4 regions of the Citricoccus sp. NR2 genome follow, and region 1 is predicted to be linked to each of the others. Evidence: riboswitches for the same ligand, from Rfam matches in the RefSeq annotation. Region 1 holds a riboswitch; each other region holds the start of a gene.
What was found. Region 1 has a riboswitch for S-adenosylmethionine ahead of O1A05_RS00690 (monooxygenase). Riboswitches for the same ligand answer to the same signal wherever they lie in the genome.
Positions count from the first base shown of each region.

Region 2: another riboswitch for S-adenosylmethionine. It lies ahead of O1A05_RS01185 (methionine ABC transporter ATP-binding protein); the one in region 1 lies ahead of O1A05_RS00690 (monooxygenase).
Region 3: another riboswitch for S-adenosylmethionine. It lies ahead of O1A05_RS13885 (O-acetylhomoserine aminocarboxypropyltransferase/cysteine synthase family protein); the one in region 1 lies ahead of O1A05_RS00690 (monooxygenase).
Region 4: another riboswitch for S-adenosylmethionine. It lies ahead of O1A05_RS04055 (NtaA/DmoA family FMN-dependent monooxygenase); the one in region 1 lies ahead of O1A05_RS00690 (monooxygenase).

Region 1 covers NZ_CP115154.1:145,712-151,402, reverse strand. The annotation lists gene O1A05_RS00705 (IclR family transcriptional regulator) at 1-480, opposite strand, end outside; gene O1A05_RS00700 (type I restriction endonuclease) at 693-1,805, shown strand; gene O1A05_RS00695 (hypothetical protein) at 2,097-2,891, opposite strand; SAM riboswitch class IV at 3,029-3,144, shown strand; gene O1A05_RS00690 (monooxygenase) at 3,159-4,541, shown strand; gene O1A05_RS00685 (acyl-CoA dehydrogenase family protein) at 4,541-5,691, shown strand, end outside.
Region 2 covers NZ_CP115154.1:245,145-250,835, reverse strand. The annotation lists gene O1A05_RS01190 (acyl-CoA dehydrogenase family protein) at 10-1,377, shown strand; SAM riboswitch class I at 1,506-1,597, shown strand; gene O1A05_RS01185 (methionine ABC transporter ATP-binding protein) at 1,604-2,473, shown strand; gene O1A05_RS01180 (methionine ABC transporter permease) at 2,475-3,140, shown strand; gene O1A05_RS01175 (MetQ/NlpA family ABC transporter substrate-binding protein) at 3,258-4,175, shown strand; gene O1A05_RS01170 (MetQ/NlpA family ABC transporter substrate-binding protein) at 4,204-5,103, shown strand; gene O1A05_RS01165 (acyl-CoA dehydrogenase family protein) at 5,159-5,691, shown strand, end outside.
Region 3 covers NZ_CP115154.1:2,944,020-2,949,710, forward strand. The annotation lists gene O1A05_RS13875 (SGNH/GDSL hydrolase family protein) at 1-349, shown strand, start outside; gene metX (homoserine O-acetyltransferase MetX) at 380-1,549, opposite strand; gene O1A05_RS13885 (O-acetylhomoserine aminocarboxypropyltransferase/cysteine synthase family protein) at 1,608-2,927, opposite strand; SAM riboswitch class IV at 2,996-3,111, opposite strand; gene hrpB (ATP-dependent helicase HrpB) at 3,309-5,691, shown strand, end outside.
Region 4 covers NZ_CP115154.1:879,862-885,552, reverse strand. The annotation lists gene ligM (vanillate/3-O-methylgallate O-demethylase) at 1-805, shown strand, start outside; gene O1A05_RS04070 (Fic family protein) at 872-1,357, opposite strand; gene O1A05_RS04065 (hypothetical protein) at 1,371-1,625, opposite strand; gene O1A05_RS04060 (SDR family NAD(P)-dependent oxidoreductase) at 1,674-2,387, opposite strand; gene O1A05_RS04055 (NtaA/DmoA family FMN-dependent monooxygenase) at 2,461-3,945, opposite strand; SAM riboswitch class I at 3,958-4,067, opposite strand; gene O1A05_RS04050 (hypothetical protein) at 4,215-4,937, opposite strand; gene O1A05_RS04045 (peptidylprolyl isomerase) at 5,109-5,657, shown strand.

The sequences.
Region 1 (5,691 bases):
GTCAGTCACCGTGAGATCGGTGCGGCGCTCGAGTGTTGAACTGAGATATTCCTCCTGGACCGCCGTTGGTGCATGGGCTAGTAAAGCGAGGCCAACTGACGTGAGGTGCAAAGGGTAATGACTGCCCACGTATGGCCGCTCGGGGGCCTTGCCGGAGGGGTACATCTTCTCGATAAAAACAGCATGCAGGCCGTCACGGACGGCAAGGTGCACAGGAAATCCCGAGACGTGCATGAGGTCGCGCATGAAGGGCAATGCGACTTGCTGGATCTGCCCGGATCTCGGTGACGTGGTGCCTAGCTCCCAGAGAGATAAGCCGGGGTGGTATCGGTAGGAGGCGTCAATTTCTAGCAGGTTTTCCTTGGCCAGCGCCCGGAGAATTCGATGGCATGTCGATACCGGTATCGTCGTGGATCGAGACATTTCGGTGGCAGTCAGACCGGCACTACTTTGCGTCAGTGTCCTCAGGATCTGCGCCACGCGTGCGAGTATGCCCCCGCTGGAATCCATTGCACCCCTCTTTGACCGTTATGTGTGCCCTCTCACATTCTATCGGTTTAGGTAGTGTGCCCTGGCGGCCTTGCATCGCGTCGTTCCCTTGTGGCGGTACGAAAGCAATATCTTGAGACGCTCTACTTTTGCGTAAACGTTCGACCTAGCATGGAGATGTTCGTCACGCACAAAGGAGCATTGTGAATTTCTCGGAACGTTTGTACTCGCTTGCAGTCAAAATGCGCCAGCAGAAGGACCTCATCGCTACTGAAGAGGCGACGAAGAATGCGCTGGTTATGCCCTTCATCTCGTCGATTCTTGGATATGACGTATTCAACCCACTTGAAGTTGTCCCGGAGTTCACGGCGGACCTGGGAATCAAGAAGGGAGAGAAGATCGACTACGCCATCGTTCGAGATGGCGAAATCCAGATGTTGGTGGAGTGCAAGAGTCTGACTGGCACTTTGAAGTTGGAGCACGCATCACAGCTCTTCCGATACTTTGCGGTGACAAAGGCTCGGATCGCAATTTTGACGAACGGTGAGCAGTATCAGTTCTATACAGACCTGGACGCGCCGAACAAGATGGATTCGAAGCCATTCTTGGTCCTTGATCTCAATGACATTGACGATGCTTTGCTGCCTGAACTCAAGAAGCTCTCCAAAGAGGACTTTGACCTTGAATCGGTGGTTAATGCAGCTGAAGAGCTCAAATACATCAGCGCAATCAAGCGACGCATCGGTGATTTTTTCCACCAGGCAGACGACGATTGGATCAAATTCATTGCATCGAAGGTCTATGAAGGACCGGTCACTCAGCGCGTCCGGGAACAGTTCTCCAGTCTCATCTCCAAAGCGACACGGCAGTTCTTGCGCGACCAAGTCAACGATCGGTTGAAAACTGCTCTTGGAGAATCTGCCTCGACTGCAGACAAGGGGGCAGAAATGGCAGAGAGCCTTTCCAGCGATGAAGTCGTCGAGCAAGACCTTCGGGAAGCTGCGGTCGAGGACGATGGTATTGAAACCACAATCGAAGAGCTCGAAGGTTTTCACATCATCCGAGCAATCGTGTGCAGTGAAGTTGCGCCGGATCGTGTCTTCTACCGGGACTCCAAGTCCTATTTCGCTGTCATGCTCGATGACAACAACCGCCGATCGATTGCGCGTCTCCACTTCAACCGGTCGCAAAAGTACATTGGTACGTTCGATGAGGAGCGGCGCGAAACCCGTCACCCTATCGACGGGTTGGTTGACATCTACCAGTTCGCTGATTCGCTGCGGACGACGACCCGACGAATTCTCGAGAACCTTTGATGTCCTTCTAGATCGGGCCACTTACTTCTCGATGACCATGGTCGCGTCTGCCAGTCGGTGAACGCGGCCATGGTTTCGTTGAGGGGTTCTTCGAAGTAAAAGTCATCCTGCCAGAAATAGGCGGCACGCCGCGTGCTCATGCTTCTACGCTCGGTGGTGCCACACTACTTCGTGCAACGGCTGGGGCGTGATCTGGCCTAGCTCGAGTTGATTGCACGCCAGCCGGGTCTGTCGCCGAAGACGGTCGACCGCATGGTTGTCCACTTGAGCCGGAGGGGATTCGTCGAGAGGTCAGGACACCGGGGTGGGGGACTCGATCATCAGGGTGATCTCGCTCGGCGCGGGCCACTCGTTCAGGCTGGAGAACGCGACCTCGGCGTCGTCTTCGGCGTAGATGACGAGTTCGCCCAGCAGTCCGTCGTTGATCATCAACCGGATCTCATGCTCCACCCCATTGCGCTGGAACACCCCGGCCACGCACCAAGTCTGCTGGAACGGGACGAGCCGGGTCGATTCCTCCGGCACGTGGAACACCACGCTGTCATAGGTGGGCTCGAAAGCGAGCTGCGTGGCTGACTTGATTTGTTCCTGGACGTCTTCGGACTGGATCAGTTCCTCGGGGGCCAGCAGTTCCAGGACCTCGCGGACGCGCGGATGCAGCGGTTCGAAAAGGTCTTCTTCCTTGGTCTCCTCGAGCTCGCGTTCCCAAGCCGCGCGGGATTCCCAGCGGCTGAGCGCGCGGTCCAGGGCGAAGGTGCCGACCATGGTGGCGGCGGCCCCGGCGGCGATCCACCAACGTGGGTGCGCCGAGCCCTTGGACTCGATCCATTCGTGCACGGCGGTGTCCCAGTGATCGAAGCGGCCATCGGCGGCCCACCAGCCGACGGCGCCGGCTCCGGCCTTGATGCCCCAACGTAGCAGGGCTGGCGTGGAGCGCAGGGTGGGGTTGCTGGTGCTGAGTGCGAGCACCGAGGTGAGGGCCGATCCGGCCTGGTAGTAGCGGCGGGTTTCGTCGTCGAGATCTCGAGGGTCAACGAGGCTGAAAGCGGACACGGCGGCGGTGGTGGCGATCTCCGAGAAAGTCATGGTCTCAGCTTAGGGTGTGTGCCGCGACGCCGGGAACAGCTGAAGCCGCGAGGGTGACGGAATGTGTCCCAGCGTGCACGATCTGGGCCGAAAAGGTTGTCGACGTCGCGCGGGCCTGGCTAGGTTCGGGACCAGAGAATCACGAGATCCGGTGCGAAGCCCTGGCTGACCGGACGGCAACCCTCTCGCCGTAGTGGGGTGCTCCAGGTGAGGATTCGGCCCGCGGTACGACCGTCCCGGGCAAGTACGTAGGAAAGGACCCTCCCCATGTCGACGTCGACGTTTGCCCAGTTGAAAGAAGCCACCGCCGAGCACGGGCCCACCAGCGAGCAGCTGGCCCAGCACTTCAATCCGGTATTCGCCCTGATCCGGGCCGGGGCGCAGCAACGGGAACTGGACCATGAGCTGGCTTTCGACGCCATCGAGCTGCTGCGCGATTCCGGGTTCACCCGGGTGCGGCTGGGTCGGGAGTACGGCGGAATCGGGGCGAGCCTGCAGCAGCTGGCGGAGCTGTTGATCGAGCTGGCGGCAGCGGACTCCAACCTGCCGCAGGCGCTGCACGGGCACTTCATGTTCACCGAACAGCACGAGAACGAGTCCCAGGGCTCGGTGTCTCAATGGTGGCTGGCCGAGGTGGCCGCGGGCAAGATCTTCGGCAACGCGCTGGTGGAGTTGCCGCCGACGGCAGGCAAGGCGCCGGTGCTGTTTTCCGACGTCGACGCCGACACCTCGCAGTCAGCGGTGGCCACCGGCACGAGCCAGATCGGGGAGATCTCCGGCGACAAGTTCTACTCCACCGGCGCGCTGTTCGCCGACTACCTGCTGGTGTCGGCCACGCGTCCCGGGCGCGAGGACGAGGGCCCGCTGTTCGTCGTCGTGGATGCGCATGATCGCGGGGTACAACGGGTGGATGACTGGAACGGGTTCGGCCAGCGGCTCACCGCATCCGGCACCACCACGTTCCGCGGGGTTCCGGTGCAGGCCGACCGGTTGCAGGAATTCAACGTGCCCACCGGGGTGCTGGCCTACACGGTGCTGTGGATCGTACTGACCGCCACTCAAGCCGGGATTGGTGCGGCAGCACTGCGCGAGATCACCCGGTTCGTGCAGAAGCGGCGTCGGACCTACGATCACGCGACGGCGGAGACGCCCGCCCAGGATCCGCTGGTGCACCAGGTGATCGGGGCGGTGTCGGCGAAAGTGGCATCGGCGCGGCAGATCGTGCGCGGGGCGGCCGAGGTGGTGGAGGAATCGTACCGGGCCACTCGCGGGCACACCGACCTGGAGGATCCGGTGTTCCTGGAGGCGCACGCCCGGGCGAACATTGCACTCTCGGAGGCGTCGCTGGTGGTGTCGGAGTTGATTCTGGATGCCACCGGGCAGATCTTTGAGGCCGGCGGCGCCTCCGCCACGGATGCGGCCAAGCAGCTGCACCTGCACTGGCTCAACGCGCGCGCCATCGCCAGCCACACCCCGCTGATCTACCGCACCCAGGCGGTGGGGAACTACCGGATTAACGGGGTGCTGCCGCCGCACCACTCGACAGCACGGAACTCCGATCCGGCTGCGGCGGGTGCCGGTGAAGCGGGTGAAGCGGGCGTTGAGGCTGGTGCTGTTGCGACGCCGGTACAGTTCGCAGAGGGCATCTGATGACAACGACGCGTGAGCTGGGAACACAGCCCGACCGAGTCCGGGCCGCGCATCAGAAGCTGGCACCGGTGTTCGACCAGATCGCGGCCACCGCCGTGAGCAGGGAAGCCGCCGGGGAGCTGGACCGCGACGCGGTGCACGCCCTGCGCGACGCCGGCTACACCACCCTGCGCGTGCCGGAAGAGTACGGCGGGGCCGGGCTGAGCTTCGAGGAGGCCTCCTGGTTTCTGGTGGCCCTGGGCCGGGCCGATTCCAACCTGGCACAGGCACTGCGGGCACACTGGCTGCACGTGGAAGACGTGTTGTCCCGTCCTGCAGATGACCCGGCCACGCCGGAATTTCGGGACCGGTGGCTGCGCCGGATCGGCGAGGGCGCCATCGTGGGCAACGCCCTCACCGAGCGCGGCAACGTGCGTGGGCAGACCGTCACGCGGCTGCACACCACCGAACGGCGCGACGCCGAGGGCCACCCCGTACGAGTGCTCACCGGAGAGAAGTTCTACTCCACCGGGGCTGCGTATGCTGACTGGATCCTCGTCTCTGCCACCGACGACGACGGACAGCCCGTGAGCGCGGCCGTGCCGAGTACCGCGCCGGGCATCACAATCGTCGACGACTGGGACGGCTTCGGCCAGCAACTCACCGCCTCCGGGACCACCCGTTTCGCCTCCACCCCGGTGCCGCACGCCGATATCGCCCCGCCCGGGGACGGCCCCGATTCCGGCGGCCGCGTGGCGTTCGGACAGGCGCTCGCCCAGTACGTGCACCTGGCTGTGCTGACCGGCATCGGCCAGGCGGTGGTGGAGGAGGGCGCCGGCTACGTGCGCTCGCGGACCCGCGGGTTCTCCCATGGTGCCGCCGAGCTGCCCGGGCAGGACCCGCAGGTGCTGCACGTGGTGGGCCAAGCGTCGTCGCAGATCTTCGGCGCCCGCGCTGCGTTTGCGGCGATTCTGCCGGAGCTGGCCCGCCAGCTGCAGGCCGAGTCGGACGGGCGGATCCTCCCGGAAATCGACGTCGACCGGCTCTACCTCTCCGTCTACCAAGCGCAGCAGGTGATCGCCCCGGCGGTACTTGCCACGGCGACCGCGATCTTCGAGGTGGGCGGGGCTTCGGCAGCGTCGGCCTCGCGCGGGCTGGACCGGCACTGGCG
Region 2 (5,691 bases), 99 kb from region 1:
AGCATCCTCGTGTCTGTCATTCCTGCCGATTCCGCCCCCGCCGCTTCCGTCTCCTCGACGCCGCGACTGGCGGAGCTGACCCCGCCCCAGGTGCCCGCCGGATCGAATTACCCCAGCCTTGCCGCCCACTTCGCGCCGAACTTCGAGCGCATCGCCGCCGGGGCTCGGCAGCGGGATCTGCACCGGCAGTTGCCCTTTGCGGAGATCGCCGACCTGAACCGCGCCGGCTTCGGCCTGTTGCGGGTGCCTCGCGAGCACGGCGGGGCAGGGGTGAGCGTGCGCACCTTCATCCGGCTACTCATCGACTTGGCCGCGGCGGACTCGAACGTGGCGCATCAGTACCGCTCCCACGCCGGATTCGTGGAGTCGCTGCGGTTTCTCGACGACGCCCGTTCTCAGCACTGGTACGCCCAGCTGCGCGCCGGGGCCACCGTCGGTAACGCCTCCACCGAGAAGGGCGGCAACGCGTTGGGCACCCTGAACACGGTGCTCACTGAACACGGGTCGGGACCGGAGACGACCTGGGTGCTCAACGGCGAGAAGTTCTACGCCACCGGGTCACTCTTCGCCACCCACACCCGCGTCTCGGCCAGCCTCACCGGAGCCGGTGGCGACGTGACTGGGGAGCGCTCCTTCGCGGTGGTGCCTACGGATGCGCCCGGCGTCGAGCTCGACGACGACTGGAACGGGTTCGGGCAGAAGCTCACCGCCACCGGAACGGCCCGATTCCATAACGTCGAGCTGGATCCCCTCTCCGTGCTGCCGCGCCGGATCGGCACCCCGGAGGCGGTGTTCGAGGCCTCGTTCTTCCAGCTGGTGCTGCTTGCCGTGCTGGCCGGGATCGCCCGGGCAGTGCGCGAGGACACCGCAACCGGGGTGCGGGAGCGCAAGCGCACGTTCAACACGGGGCTGGGGCTGCCCTACCGTGAGGACCCGCTGATCCAGGAGGCCACCGGAAACATCGCGGCCACCGCCTTCGCCGTCGAAGCTACCGTGCTGCACGCCGCCGACACCTTCGATGAGGCGCTGGCGGTGGCGGAAGCCACCGGCGCCGACCGGCACGACTTCACCGGGACGGTTCCACAGGAGTTCTACACCGCGGAGCTGGCCATCCAGCAGGCCCAGATCACCGTGCCGGAACAGACCATCCGGGTCGCCTCCGAACTCTTCCTCACCGGCGGGGCGTCCAACACCGCCGTCGAGAAGGGGCTGGACCGGCATTGGCGCAACGCCCAGACCGTGGCCACGCACAACCCCATCGTCTTCCGCTCACGGCAGGTCGGCGACTGGTTCATCAACGGCACCCTGCCGCAAGGGCTGTCCGCTATCGGCGATGCCCCGGCCTCAGCGGCAGCATCCGCACCGACTCAAGGATGACGTCACATAACGTCATCTTCGACGGTTCGTGATCGCTGCAGAGCGTTTGTGAACCGTGTGACGAGATGCATGACGCTCGTCATGGTTCGTCATGACACGGGGTTCGTCCCCGTGTTTGAATGGACCGGTAACCATCCAGAGCGACCGAGAGACCTGGCTCGTCGACGTCGCAGCAACCCGCCCCACGAGGCGAAGGTGCTAATGCCAGCAACGATGGAGGATTCTCATGATCTCCCTGCGCCACGTCACCACCACGTTCAAAGGCGGTGACATTACTGCGGTCGACGACGTCAGTCTCGACGTACGCCGTGGCTCGATTCACGGCATCATCGGCTTCTCGGGGGCCGGCAAATCCACACTGCTGCGCAACATCAACCTCCTGGAGCGCCCCACCTCCGGTGAGGTCTGGGTCGACGGCGAAGAGCTCACCGGGCTCAGCGCGGAACAGCTGCGCCAGCGCCGCCACCAGATCGGCATGATCTTCCAGGGCTTCAACCTGGTGAACAATCACACCGCCGTCGCCAACGTGGAACTGTCGCTGACCTTCGCGGGCGTGACGAACCGGCGCGAGCGTCGTCGTCGGGCCCTGGAGGCACTGGAGCTGGTGGACCTGGCCGACCGGGCCAAGGCCTACCCTGCTCAGCTCTCCGGTGGGCAGAAGCAGCGTGTGGCCATCGCCCGCGCCCTGGCCACCAAGCCGAATGTGTTGCTCTGCGATGAGCCCACCTCCGCACTGGACCCATTCACCACCGCCACGGTGCTTCAGTACCTGGCCGACATCAACGCCCAGCTGGGCATCACCATCGTGGTCGTCACCCACGAGATGGAGGTCATCAAGGCCCTGGCCGACGACGTAACCGTCATGGAATCCGGCGCCATCGTCGAGCAGTTCACCACCGAGCAGCTGCGTTCCGACAGCTTCCGGCCGCACACCGCGATCGGTTCCTACCTGATCTCCGAGGGCATCTCGGTGGAGAAAGGACGCGTAGGCACCCTGGAGGTGTCCGCCGCCCCGGCCGACCGACACAACGACGACAACGACGCCGCTGGCACCACGGCAGACTCCGCGGTAGTGCTGGAGAAGGTGGGGAACTGACATGGAACGCATCATCGAACTGCTTCCCGAATTCACCGCAGCGCTGTTGCAGACCTTCGCCATGATTGGGGTCGCCATCCCGATTGCGGTGCTGCTCGGCACCCCGCTGGGCATCTGGCTCGTGAACCACGCCCCCGGCGGAATTTCACCCTCGCCGCAGCTGCACCGGGTGGTTTCCGCCATCGTCAACGCGGTGCGCTCCTTCCCGTTCCTGATTCTGCTCATCGCGATCATCCCGTTCACCCGGTTCGTGGTGGGCACCACCGTGGGCACCGCGGCGGCTATCGTCCCGTTGACGGTCAACGCCATTCCGTACTTCGCCCGCCTGGTGGAGCAGAACATCAACCAGCTGGGCACCGGGCCCATTGAGGCCGCCCGCGCCATGGGCGCCACCCGCGGCCAGATCATCCGCTCCGTGATGCTCGTGGACGCCCGACCGGCCCTGATCGGTTCGATCACCATCACCACCGTCTCCTTCATTTCCTACTCGGCGATGGTGGGGCTCGTCGGTGGCGGCGGTATCGGCGACTTTGCCATCCGGTACGGCTACTACCGATACGAAACCGAGGTGATGTTGGTGGCGATCGCGATCATGTTGCTGCTGGTCACCGCCGTCCAGGTCATCGGCAACCGGTTGGTGCGCGTCACCGACAAGCGCCTGGCCTGATTCGCCCGGTCTTCGCGACCGTTCCCTCACTTCTGATCCCGCACGGGTACCCTGCCCCGTGCCGTCCCCCGCGCGCGGAAGGCTCCTTCTGTGCCGCCTTGGAAAGGACCCTCGACTGTGTCGACCCCCCACACCACCGCCTCCGCCTCGCGTGGTTCACGACGGCTGGCCGCCCTCGGTCTCAGTCTCGTCGCCGGACTCGCTCTGACGTCCTGCGGACTGGCCAACGCCGGATCCTCCGTTGACGAGGACCAGACCATCTCGATGATTCTCACGGAATCGGCGCCCTATCAGGACCCCACGGAGATCGTGAAAGAGAAGCTCGAGGAACAGGGCTGGACTCTGGAAACCACCTACGTCACTGACATCATCCTGCCCAACCAGGCCGTCAGCAACGGCGAGTATGACGTCAACTACTTCCAGCACCTGGCCTATCTCAACCAGTTCAATCAGGACAATGGCACCGCAGTCGAGCCGATTTTCTCGGTCTTTTACGCGCGGGCCGGCGTTTTCTCTCTGACGGTGGATACCCTCGACGACCTTCCCGAGGGCGGTCAGATCGCGGTCCCCGTCGACACCTCCAACAACGGTCGCGCCTTGGCACTGTTGGCCGATGCCGGCGTGATCGAGGTCGACGAATCCAAGGAGCCCACTGAGCTCTCCCAGCGGGATATCACCTCGAATCCGAAGAACCTGGAGTTCATCGAGGTGGACCAGCAGTCTCTGGCGCAGACCCTGCCCGACGTGGACGCGGCTTTCGTGTTCGTGCGTCTAGTGGCCGAGGCCGGCTACGACACTGAGGACACCGCGCTGGTGCTGGAATCCGACCCGGACGTGGAGCTGCCCTTCACCAACGGCATCGCCGCCCAGCCGGAGTTCCGCGACACCGAGGGCGCCCGCGTGCTGCAGGAGGCTTACCAATCCGAGGAGATCGCGGAATGGTTCGCCGACTATCAGGGCGGCGTCCTGGATTACACCGACCAGATCGTCGTCGAGAATTCCGCTGACATCTGGGCCGAATACACCTCCGAATGATCCCGAACAATCCGAGAAAGAGACCATCATGACCATCGCACCCCGCCGCTTCGCCTCCGTCGCCCTTTCCGGCGCCGCCCTGCTTGCCCTGACCTCCTGCGGGCTGGTCAATGCTGGCTCCTCCGCCGACGACGACCAGACCATCTCGATGATCGTCACCGAATCCGCGCCGTACCAGGACCCCACGGAGATCGTGAAGGAACAGCTCGAAGAGCAGGGCTGGACCCTGGAGACTACCTACGTCACCGACATCGTGCTGCCTAATGAAGCCGTGAACAACGGTGAATACGACGTCAACTTCTTCCAGCATCAGGCCTACCTGCGCCAGTTCAACCAGGACAACGGCACCGACGTGGAGTCGCTGTTCTCGGTCTACTACACCCACTCCGGGATCTTCTCGCTGACCTACGACAGCCTCGACGAGCTTCCCGACGGCGCGCAGGTGGCCATCCCCGTCGATACCTCCAACAACGGCCGCGCCCTGAAACTGCTGGCCGATGGCGGAGTGATCGAAGTGGATGAATCCAAAGAAGTCACCGAACTCTCCCAGCGTGACATCACCGCCAATCCGAAGAACATCGAGTTCATCGAGATTGACCAGCAGTCCCTGGGCCAGTCCCTGCCTGACGTCGACGCCGGATTCGGCTTCATCCGCTCCATCGCTGACGCCGGCTACGACATCGAGGACACCGTGCTGCTCCTCGAGGAAGACCCGGAGGTGAAGGTGCCGTTCACCGTGGTCGTCGCCTCCCAGCCCGAGTTCCGCGATACCGAAGCGGCGAGGGTGCTCCAGGAGGCCTACCAGTCCGAAGAAGTGCAGCAGTGGTACGACGAGTACCTCGGCGGTGGCGTGGTCACCTACGAAGGCTCGATCACCGTGGAGAACTCGGCCGACACCTGGGCCGAATTCGCCGCTGCCACCGACTGATCACCCTGCGCACACCACACCGATACGTGAGAGACCCGAAGGAGAACATCAGCCGATGAGCATCCGGACCGCGTCCCCCGCCGACCACGATTACCGGCGCTTGCGCGAGCAGTATCGTGACATTTTTGACGACATTGCCCGCGGCGAGCTGGCCCGGGAATCCGGCCGCCACCTGCCCTTCTCACCCATGGAGACCCTGCGGACGCGCGGCTTCGGCGCGCTCACCGTGGACTCCGACGACGGCGGAGCCGGGGCCGGCCATGAAACCGCACTGCGCCTGCTGATCGATCTCGCCGAGCTCGACGCCAACACCGCCCACCTGGCCCGCAGCCAGCTGATCTTCGTCGAGCACGTGCGCATGCAGGCCTCCGCCGAGCTGCGTCGCAAGTGGTTCCGCCACATCATCGACGGCGAATGGTGCGGGTCCGCCCTCTCCGAGAAGACCAGCGCCGGGCTCGGCGACACCTCCACCAAAGTGTGGGAAGACGACGCCGGATCCCTGCTCATCACCGGGGAGAAGTACTACACCACCGGCACCATCTTCTCCACCTGGACCCTCGTCAACGCCATCGTCGACAAGCCGCTGGC
Region 3 (5,691 bases), 520 kb from region 1:
GCTGACGCGACCGGAGATGTGGGCCGAGGACCGGCTGCATTTTTCGGCCACCGGTCATCACACCATCGCTTCCATGGTTCTCGACACCCTGAACGTGCCGCACCAGCTTTCCCCGTTGGAGCCGAAACCCCCGGTTGAACGAACCTGGCGTCAGGCACGTACCGCCGACGCGATCTGGGCGAAGGACCACCTGTTGCCGTGGGTGCTGCGACGATTGCGCGGCCAATCTTCCGGCGACCACACGACGGCGAAGCGCCCGACGGCGGCACCCATGTTCGGTGCCCCGATGCCTCAGGGCAGCGACCCGCACGAAGAGCCGACCGACGATCACGGCGAGTCCGCTCGCTGACGTCCCCTGACGCTACACGAGCCGCGACAATTACAGACTCAGGGTCTCGACCAGTTCGTCAAAAAGCTGCTCCAGGTCTGTGAGGAACCCGTCGTGACCGATCGGTGAGTCGATCATGAACACCGGAACGTCCCCGGGCAACTGCGCCGCCAGCTGATCCGACTGTTCCGGTAGGTAGAGCCGGTCCGACGTCACCGCTGCGATGAACGGCGTCGCCGTCACCCGGCTCAACGCTGCCGCTTCTCCCCCGCGGTTGCGGCCGACGTCGTGTGACATCAGCGCTTCCGTGAGCGCAAGGTAGCTGTTCGCGTCGAACCGCTTGGCCAAGCTGATCGCCTTGTAATCCAGGTACGACTCAACCTGGTAGCGGCCGTTGCGACGGGTCGGCGACCCGAAAGGGTCCTCCCCGGGCTGGGCCGCGCGGCCGAACCGCGCCTCCAGCTCCGCTTCCGACCGGTAGGTGATATGCGCGATACGACGGGCGATCCCCAGACCACCGGAGGGAACGTGGTCGGCGTCGTAGTAGTCACCGCCGTGGAAGTTCGGATCCAACCGGATGGCCTCCACCTGCGCCTGAGCGAAAGCGATCTGTTCGGCGGTGGAGTGCGCACCGGCCGCGAACACCCCGAAACCACGCACCCGGTCCGGATAGGTGGCGGCCCATTCCAGAGCCCGGGCGCCGCCCATCGAACCGCCCAGCACGGCATGCCAGACCCGGATTCCGAGGGCATCCGCCAATCGGGCCTCGGCGTGCACGGCGTCGCGGATGGTGACAAACGGGAAGCGCGATCCCCAGGCCCGACCGTCATCGTCGAGACTCGAAGGACCGGTGGAACCGTCGCAACCGCCGAGCATGTTCGCCGACACCACGAACCACTTTTCGGTGTCGATGGGGCGGCCCGGACCGACCAGGCCCTCCCACCAGCCGGGTTCGTCCGAGGCGTCGGAGGCGGCGACATGGGAATTACCGGTGAGCGCGTGCTCGATCAGGATGGCATTGCTACCGTCGCTGTTGAGCTCGCCCCAGGTCTCATAGGCCAGCCGGATCTGCGGGAGCTGGCCGCCGGTCTCGAAATCGAAGCGGCCGAGATCGGCGTAGCGGAGTCCGCCCTGCAGGTCTAGTGCCACCGCACTGTTGTCAGCGGTGTTGGTGGTGCTGCTGGTGTCACTGCCGGGCATCGGGTCCACTCCGATGGTCATGTGTTCCTGCTTCTTTCGCCGTCTGGTCTGGGATATTGGTCACTCTCGAATCGGACCCTCAGGCCTTAACGGCCGCGGTAAATCCGGCCTCGAGATCGGCCAGAATATCGTCGACATGCTCCAGCCCCACCGAGAGTCGCACCAGCCCCGGGCCCACCCCGGCGGCGCGCCGCTCATCCTCGGTGAGCTGAGAATGGGTGGTGGACGCCGGGTGAATCACCAGCGAACGGGTGTCGCCGACGTTCGCCACGTGCTGGTGGAGCTGCAGCGCCTCCACGAAAGCCTGCCCGGCCGCCACTCCGCCGTCGATCTCGAATGCCACCACGGAACCGGCACCCCGCAACAGTTGCGATGCCCGCTCGTGCCACCGGCTCGACGGCAGACCGGCGTAGGCTACCGAATGCATCTGGGGGTGAGCCTCAAGATATTCGGCAACCCGTTGGGCGTTGGCGACATGACGTTCCATACGCAGGCTGAGCGTCTCCAATCCGAGGTTGAGAATGAACGCGTTGAACGGGCTGGCCGACGTGCCCAGGTCACGCAGCAGCTGCGTGCGGATCTTCAGGATGTACGCGACGTTGGCGCCCAGTGCGCCGTCGGCCCCGAAATCACGACCGAACACGATGCCGTTGTAGGACTCATCCGGTTCATTGAAACCGGGGAACCGTTCCGGATCGGCGGTCCAGTCGAAGTTGCCAGAGTCCACAATCACGCCGCCCAGGGCGGCTGCGTGCCCGCCCAGGAACTTGGTGGCCGAATGCACGACGACGTCGGCCCCGTGGTCAAAGGGTCGCACCAGGTACGGGGTGGTCAGGGTGGAGTCGACGATGAGCGGCACCCCGGCGTCGTGCGCCACCTGAGCCACCCCGGCAATGTCGAGCACATCGGCGCGCGGATTGCCCAACACTTCACCGAACAGCGCCTTCGTCGTCGGCTGAACGGCCGAACGCCACTCGTTCAGATCGTCCGGATCCTGCACGAACGTGGTGGTGATACCCAGTCGGGTCAGGGTGTGTTTGAACAGGTTCTGGGTGCCGCCGTACAGCGAAGCCGAAACCACAATATGGTCCCCGGCCCCGGCCACGTTGAGGATCGCCAGGGTAGTGGCCGACTGCCCCGAGGAGAGCAATACCGCGCCCACCCCACCTTCGAGCGCGGCGATCTTGTTCTCGACGGAGTCGGTGGTCGGGTTGGTCAGGCGCGTGTAGATGGGGCCGAGCTCCTGCAGGGCGAAACGTCCCGCGGCAGATTCGGTGGACGGGAAGCTGAACGACGTCGTCTGGTAGATCGGCAGCTGGGTGGCTCCCGTGGTGGGGTCGTTGGTGATCCCGGCGTGGATCTGTTGGGTCTCGAACGACCAGTCTGCTGAAGGGGACATGATGGCGGCTCCTGTTCTGTCAGGGCCATCACCATCGCCGCTCCGAGGCCGAAGAGGCGGTCCGCGATGGCCCGCGCTTGCGGTCGAGGGGTTCCTCGATCGCCTGGTCCTCACCCGGGGCACCCCACCGCGGTTGGAGGGTTGCCGATCAGCTAGCCGGGGCTTGTCGCTGACACTCGTGACCTGGATGTCATTGTGCCAGAATGCACCGCCGGTTTCATCTCGCCGGCGGTCACGGGCGAGACGCGGCGTCATCTGCAGGGGCGGGTTCGGGGTTGATACCGTATTTCCGAGAAACCGGACAAACCCGGCAAACCCGACGACGCGCGGGGCACCGGGGTCGGTGACAGTGCTGAAGGAAAGAGGGGCGGGGAACCGATCATGACGAACACACCCGCCGCGCACCAACCCGCCGATTCCTGGGAGATCCCATGGGAACGGATCGTTCAGGGGCTGCCCGCGGCCCGCCTGGTGCCGCAACTGACCGGGCTGGCCGGATGTGAGTTGGCCGAGCAGGCTGAGCTCACCGCGCCAGGAACAGACTCCGGGGCCGGAACGGCGGGCATCCGAGTCGTGATTTCCGCGCCGCCCGGTAGCGGCAAGACCACGGTGGTGCCACCGGCGCTGGCTGCAGTGTCGGCGGGCCGCGTCGTCGTCACGCAACCGCGCCGGATGGCCGCCCGAGCTGCCGCGCGTCGTCTCGTCTCTCTCAGCGGTGCGCAGTTGGGCCGCGAGGTCGGCTACACGGTGCGCGGGGACCGACACGTTTCGGCTGCCACGCGGGTGGAGTTCGTGACGACCGGGGTGCTGCTGCGTCGGCTGATCGCGGACCCGGAAGCCAGCGGAATCGGCGCCATCGTGCTCGACGAGGTCCACGAGCGTCACCTGGACACCGATCTGACCTTCGCCTTGGTGGAACAGCTGGGTCAGCTGCGCCCGGAGCTGCATGTGGTGGTGATGTCGGCAACCCTCGACGTCGGACACTGGGCGGAGTTGCTGGGTGCACGGGTGCTTGAGGTGGCCACCGAACCGCATCCGCTGCAGGAGATCTGGGCACCCTGGGGAACGCAGGCGCAGCGCAGTCTGGATGCCCGCGGAGTCGCACCCGGTTTTCTGGATCATGTGGCCGACGTCGTCGTCGAATATCAGCATCTGCACCAGTACCCGCATACCCCCGTTGGTCCCGATCGCCCCGGTGACACCCTGGTGTTTTTGCCCGGCGCCCGTGAGATCGACCGGGTGGCGGCCCGGCTGGGTAGCGACCCGCGCCTGGCGCCCGATACCGCGGTGCTGCCTCTGCTGGGGTCGATGCCGGCCCGGGAACAGGACCGGATTCTGGCCCGCAGTACCGACACTGCCTCGCAGTTTCCCCGGCGCATCGTGTTGGCCACCAATGTGGCGGAATCGGCGCTGACCGTGCCCGGGGTGCGGCTGGTGGTGGACGCCGGTCTGGAACGGGCCTTGCGGGAGGATTCCCGGCGCGGGGTATCTGGGCTGATCACCCTCGGCGCGTCCAAATCCGCCATGGTGCAGCGCGGTGGGCGTGCCGCCCGCGAGGCGCCCGGCACGGTGGTGCGCTGCCTGAGCGAGGCCGAATACGCGGCACGGCCGGCCCACACTGCGCCCGAAATCCGCACCGCAGGACGCAACGAGCTCGGCCGGGCACTACTCGACGTCGCCTGTTGGGGAGCCCCGCGCGGTGCTGGCCTGCGGCTGCCGGACCCGTTTCCGACGGCGGCCGCCGATCGAGCCGAGCAGCGCCTGCAAGAACTGGGCGCGGTCCACGACGACGGCACCCCGACGGAGCTGGGTGCGCGGATGTCCCGACTGCCGGTGGACCCCCATCTGGGCCGGGCCCTGCTCGACGGGGCAGAGCTGTGGGACGCCCGGGTGGCGGCCGAGGCAGTGGCCACCCTGGCCGCGGACACGCGTGCCCCGGGGGCCGATCTGATGGCGCGCTACCGGCAGCTGCGCTCGGATCCGGGCTGGCGTCATGACGTCGATCGGCTGGCCCGGGCCGCGGTGGTGGCGGAGGACCTCGCCCCGCAGTCGACGGGACACGACGACGCCGGAGGACCTCTCGACCAGCATCACCTTCACCACGACGCACTCGGTCTGATCACCGCGCTGGCCTACCCGCAGCAGATCGCCCGACGCCGGGACGCCGAATACCTGCTCGCGTCCGGCACCGCGGCCCGGTTGCCGGCGTCGTCGTCGCTGATCGGGGCCGAATGGATTGCGGTGGCCGAGCTGAGCCTGCACGGCGACCATGCGGTGATTCGCGCCGCCGTCGAGCTGGATCCCGAACACGCTGAGTTAGCGGCGGGCCCTCTGCTCGTGGACGAGACAGTGGCCCGCTTGGACGCTGCCTCCGATACTCACCGCCGGGTCACCGCCCGCCGAATCCGCCGTCTGGGCGCCATCGAACTCAGTTCCACCCCGGTGCCGCCACAGCCCGAACACGCCCGATCCGCCGTCGTCGCCGAATGGCGCGAGACCGGGGTGCTCGCCCTGGTGCAGCGCGCCGGAGCATCGGTGGCCACCCTGCGGAATCGGCTGGGCTTCCTGCATCGCGTGTACGGCGCCCCCTGGCCCGAGGTGACCGACGCCGCACTCACCGCCACCGTGGAGGACTGGCTCGGCCCGGAAATCGACCAGCTCGCCGCCGGTGCCGCCGAACGCTCACTGGACCTCCATTCCGCGCTGCGCCGGCTGCTCCCCTGGCCCGAGGCCGCCCGGTTCGACGAGCTCGCCCCGCTCCGGC
Region 4 (5,691 bases), 730 kb from region 1:
CCAGGTGCGCACGCTACGCCACGGCATGGCCGGTGCCCCGGGTCTGGAGCTGTGGGGGCCGTATGAGGACTACGACGTGGTGCGTGAGGCGATTCTCGACGCCGGTGCCGAGTTCGGGCTGGAGCCGGCCGGAGCACGCGCCTACTCGTGCAATACCCTGGAATCCGGCTGGATCCCCTCCCCGCTGCCGGGCATCTACTCCGGGGACAAGCTTGCCGACTACCGGCGCTGGCTGGGCGCGGATAGCTATGAGGCGAACTCGGCGATCGCCGGGTCATACGTTCCCGATTCGATTGAGGGCTACTACACGACCCCGTGGGAGCTGGGCTATGGCTCGTTCATCAAGCACGACCACGACTTTATTGGTGCCGATGCGCTGAAGCAGTTCGATCCGGCCGCCCAGCGCAAGAAAGTGACCTTGGCCTGGGACGGGGACGACGTCGCCACCATTCACGCGTCGATGTACCAGAAGGACCAGCTGCCCTATAAGTTCTTCGACCTGCCGAACGCCAACTACGGTGCTTCCAACTTCGACTCGGTGGTGGATGATTCCGGTGCGGTGGTAGGTCTGTCCATGTTCACCGGGTACAGCTGGAACGAGAAGCGACCCCTGTCCTTGGCGATCGTGAACCCCGAGGTGGAGATCGGTGACCATCTTAAGGTGATCTGGGGCGAGCCCGACGGCGGTACGCGCAAGTCCTCGGCGCAGCCGCATCGGCAGTACCCCGTGGGCGTCGACGTCAGCCCGGTGCCCTTCTCCGAGGTGGTGCGCCGGACCTACACCGACGGCGGCTGGCGCAAATAAGCGCGCCAGACGGGTACCTTCCATAGTCATTCTTTCATTGAGCGACAGCGTCCTTCACCAGGGAACTCAACGGCGGGTAGACATTGGGTTGCTGTGCTCCGAGTTCAGAGGCTGCGAGCTCACTGGTGAGGACTGGTCGACGAGCGAGCGCATCGAGAAGTTTCCGCGCATTGGAGCTTTTCTGGCTGTGAGCCGCTCATTCCATCCGGCGCGTAGCTGTTCGATGTCGTTCGCCAGTGCACGGGCGTTGTGAACGGCGCGGAGGGAGGCATCGGCGAAGGCGCGAACAATCGAGTCCACATCACCTGTGCGGTACGCAGTCAGCGCTGAGTGGTAGCCCCCGACGTCCGCCAGTAACCCAGCGGAGACGGAAACCGCGACATGGCGGGTGACGCCGCGATGCTTCGGCATGGCCTGAACCCATGCCCTGCCCGTTCGACCATTGCCGTCAGTGAAGGGGTGAATCGTTTTGAACTGAGCATGACTTACTGTTGCCGAGACGAGCGTAGGAATCATGGGGTCATTGATGAAGGCAACCAGATCATGGGTCAAATCGGGTACGTGCTCATAGTGGGGCGCGACGAATGTGGCGTCGATGCGGCTCCATGAGCACGGCATGGAGCCGCAGCATGGCCTCGACGGAGAGATCTTCGGCCAGCTCGAGATCCACACGCATGGTGCGTGTGTTCGCGGCGATTTCTCCCGCGTTTCGACTTCGTCCTACGCCGAGCTCGGCGTCGAATCGTGTCAGCTCACGCTCGGCCTCCTCGGCGGTAGCACGAACGTGTGGACTGGGGGTGGCATCCGACCGGCGATGCATGGCACACCTGCGGAAGTCATAGGAGTCGTCCCGAGAATGATGAGTTCTTCAGCGGAGCTCGACGCGGGGGCGGACGTGGATGTCGGTGAGCTGGGTGTCGTCGCTGGCGAGGATCGCCCCGACCACCGCGCGGGCGACGGTGGCGGGCTGGATCATCACGGAGCGGTCCTTCGGCTCGGCGAGCATCGGGGTATCCGTGGGTCCCGGGTACACCGAGGTGACGCGGACGCCGTCGTGTTCCACATCAGCGCGCAGCCCGTTGGCGAAACCACGCAGGGCGTGCTTGGTGGCCCCGTAGACGGTGTTCTTCGGCCGATCGAACACACCGGCCCCGGAGTTCAGAAACACGATGGTGCCCTGGGAACGGCGCAACGCAGGCAGGCCAGCGCGGGCCAAGCGCATGGCCGCGGTGACGTTGACGGCGAAGACCTCATCCCATTCGGCATCGGTGATCTCCTCGATGGAGGCGGTGGGCAGCAGTCCGGCCGCATGCACCACGGCATCGACGCGCTCGGGCATCACGGTGCTGAGATCATCGGCGGTGAGGTCCAGGGCCACGGAGGTGATCTGCGGGTGGGCGGCCAGCTCATCCAGACGCTGGCGGCTGCGTCCCAGGGCAATGACCTGCCAACCGTGCTCGGTGAGCTGGTCAACGACGGCGCGGCCGATGCCGCTGGTGGCTCCGCTGACGACGGCGCATGGTCGGTCGGGAGCAGGGATGCTGGGGGTGCTGGCCGCGGAGTCGGGGGTGGAATCACTCATGCCCCCGACGATAACGGATCCGGCCGTGCCCCGTCCGGGGTTCGCCGCCCGGGACAACGAATGACGCCGCCGGTTACCGCGGAGCGGTGCTGCTTAACTGAGCCTCCCCACCGAGCACCTCGTCCCGGCTGCGCTCGGTGGCCGCTGCCGAGTACTCGGCGAACGCGCCCCGATACCGGGCGGCTGGGTGCGAATCCGGCAGTCGATCCTGGCCGGTCACTGCACCGCGCAGCGTGGCACCGGATTCGCCCAGCTGCTGGATCTCCTCGAGGCTGCGGGCCAGTCCGCGCTCACGCAGCACCGGCAGGACCTGCGCGATGAACTCGTGGTACGACCCCGGGATGGACGAGTTGATCAGATTCACCCCGTCGATGCCGGCGTCCTGCCAGGCGGCCAGCTCATCAGCAATCTGTTCTGGGGTGCCCACCACGCGGGTGGATTGGGCCCGGAAATGCGCCAGATCCCGCAGCGTCATCGTGCCGTCTTTGGTCATCTTCCGGATCTCGGCCAGATGCCCCTGCGCGCCCTCGGTCTCGATGTCGTTGATGGGGGTGTCCAGTGGCAGGTAGCCCAGGTCGAGGCCCAGGGAGCCACCGGTGTGGGCGATCAGCGCCTCGACGTCGATAGCGTCATCGAGCTCGCGCGCCTTCTGTTGTGCCTCCGCTTCCGTGGAGCCGACCACGAAGGAGAGCCCCTGGATGAACTTCACGTCCTGGGGATCGCGTCCGAATTCCACGGCACGACGGCGCACCTCGGCCGCGTGGGCGGCGGCGATGTCGCGGCGCGGGGCCATCGAGAAGGTGGCCTCGGCGTGCCGGGCGGCCACTTCCTGACCGCGGGGCGAGGAGCCGGCCTGGAACAGGAACGGGGTGCGCTGCGGTGAGGGCGAGCTCAGGTGCGGGCCCTCGATCCGGTAGTTCTCGGAGGCGTGATGGATTTTCGCCACCTTGGCCGGATCGGCGTGGAGCCCCCGGCCGCGCTCATGCTCGACCGTCTTGTCCTGCAGCAGCGCGCCGTCGTCCCAGGAGCCTTCCCACAGCTTGTAGGCGACGTCGAGGTACTCTTCGGCCAGGTTGTACCGGTCGCCGTGGCTGGTCAGCTCGGCGCCGCCGAAATTGCGGTGCGAGTTCTCCAGGGCGGAGGTGACCACGTTCCAGCCCACGCGTCCGCCGGAGAGGTGATCCAGGGTGGAGAGCTGCCGGGCGAAGGTAAAGGGGTGGGCCTGGATGACCGAGGAGGTCATGGCCAGGCCGATGCGCCGGGTGGTCGCCGCCAGCGCGGAGATGAGCACCAGCGGGTCATTCGAGGGAATCTGCAGGCCCTTGCGCAGGTGCGAGGCCCAGCCGCCTTCATAGTCGCCGTAGAGTCCGACCACATCGGCGAAGAACGCGATGTCGAAACCGGCGTCCTCCAGATCTCGCACCAGATCCACCCACAGGCCAAGCTCATTGAACCGGTGCTGCTGGGATTCCTCCCGACGCCATGCGCCGCCGATGATGTGGCTGGTGGTGTTCATCAGGAAGGCGGACAGGATGAGTGGACGGCGCTGTGCGGCCATGGAGACTCCTCAATTCCATCGGTTCTGGCGGTAGCACCGTGTCCAGACCGCGGGGACACCCCGGGATGGGACGGTTGCTGCGACGTCAACGAGCCAGATCTCTCGGTCGCTCTGGATGGTTTCTGCTTTCACCGTACGCCGGGGACGCATTCTGGGACAAACGACGACGAACAATCCGAGTCACGTTCTGTCACGCACACCGCGCCCATCACACAGCACAGCCCGCCGACCCTGGCGGATCGGCGGGCTGTTTGGTGTAGCTGTGGTGATCAGCTGGCGGGCTTCGGTGCAGGTGCGTCGACCTGCTCCTCAGCGCCACCCTCGGTGTCGTCGGTAATGATCGCCTCGGTCGTCGCCGCTGGCTGGGAAGCCTGCGGGGTGGCGGGGGTGTTGGTCTTCAGCGGCTGCGGGGTGGGGTTCTTCCACGGATCCTCCACCGGCTTGGTCAGCTGGTAGACGGCGTAGGCGGCACCACCGGCAGCCACGACGACGCCGACCACGAGCCACTTCTTGCCGCCGCCGGACTGAGCCTGCTTCTTCAGCGACTTCTCGGCCGACTTGGCGTACTTCTCGGCAGCCTTCTGCAACTTCTTGGCGGCCTTCTTGTCGCCGGTGACCTTGGTCAGCAACTCGGAGACCGGCTTCGGGACGTCGGCGTCGTGCAGCGCCTTCGACGTCTTCGAGGCGGCACCGGCGAGCTGGCCGGCTGCGGTGGGGACGTACTCGTCCTGCACCTTGTGGCGTGCTGAGTCCAGGGCGTCGGTGAGGTTCGCCAGGGCGCTCTTGGCCTTCGGTCCGGCCTTGTCCACCGCGGAGTAAGCGACCTTCTCGGCGCGGTCGAGGCTATCGCCCAGGTGCTCTTCGGTCCACGCCAGCGCGGACTCCACCTTGGGGGCAGCCCATGACTTGGCCTGCTCCACAGACGCGTTCAGCTTCTTTTCTGCAGCCTTGGCCTGCTTCTTGGCGATTTTCTCAGCCTTGCGCTTTCCCATCTGATTACCTCCGGGGATCGACGTGCGTTTCTCCCACAGTACGCCAGAGTCACGTGGCGATTCCACGGCTGAGCGCCAGTGTGGGGTATCAAGATTCGGCTCAGCGCGAATTGTCCACGCCCCGCCGATCGACGGAAGCGAGGATTGCGGCTCTAATGCGAGAATACGTCTATGACTATCGCAACGCATCAGGCAACCGTCCATACCAACCAGGGCGACATCGTCGTGGACCTGTTCGGCAACCACGCGCCGAAGACCGTCCAGAACTTCATCGGCCTGGCCACGGGTGAGCAGGCCTGGGTCGACCCGGAGACCGGCGAAGAGCGCACCGGCACCCCGCTGTACAACGGCACCATCTTCCACCGGATTATCCGCGACTTCATGATCCAGGGCGGCGACCCGCTGGGCCAGGGCTTCGGAGGACCGGGCTACCAGTTCGACGACGAGATCCACCCGGACCTCAACTTCAACGAGCCCTACAAGCTGGCCATGGCCAACGCTGGCATCCGCAACGGCCGCGGCACCAACGGGTCGCAGTTCTTCATCACCTCCGTGCCCACCACGTGGCTGCAGGGCAAGCACACCATCTTCGGTGAGGTGAACGACGAGGCTTCGCAGCAGATCGTGGATGCCCTCAACGGCGTGGCCACCGGCGCTAACGACAAGCCGGTCGAGGACGTCGTCATCGAGTCCATCGAGATCACCGAGCTCGCCGGCTGATCCACGGTGATTCACCTGAGGCGGGCCCTCGCGC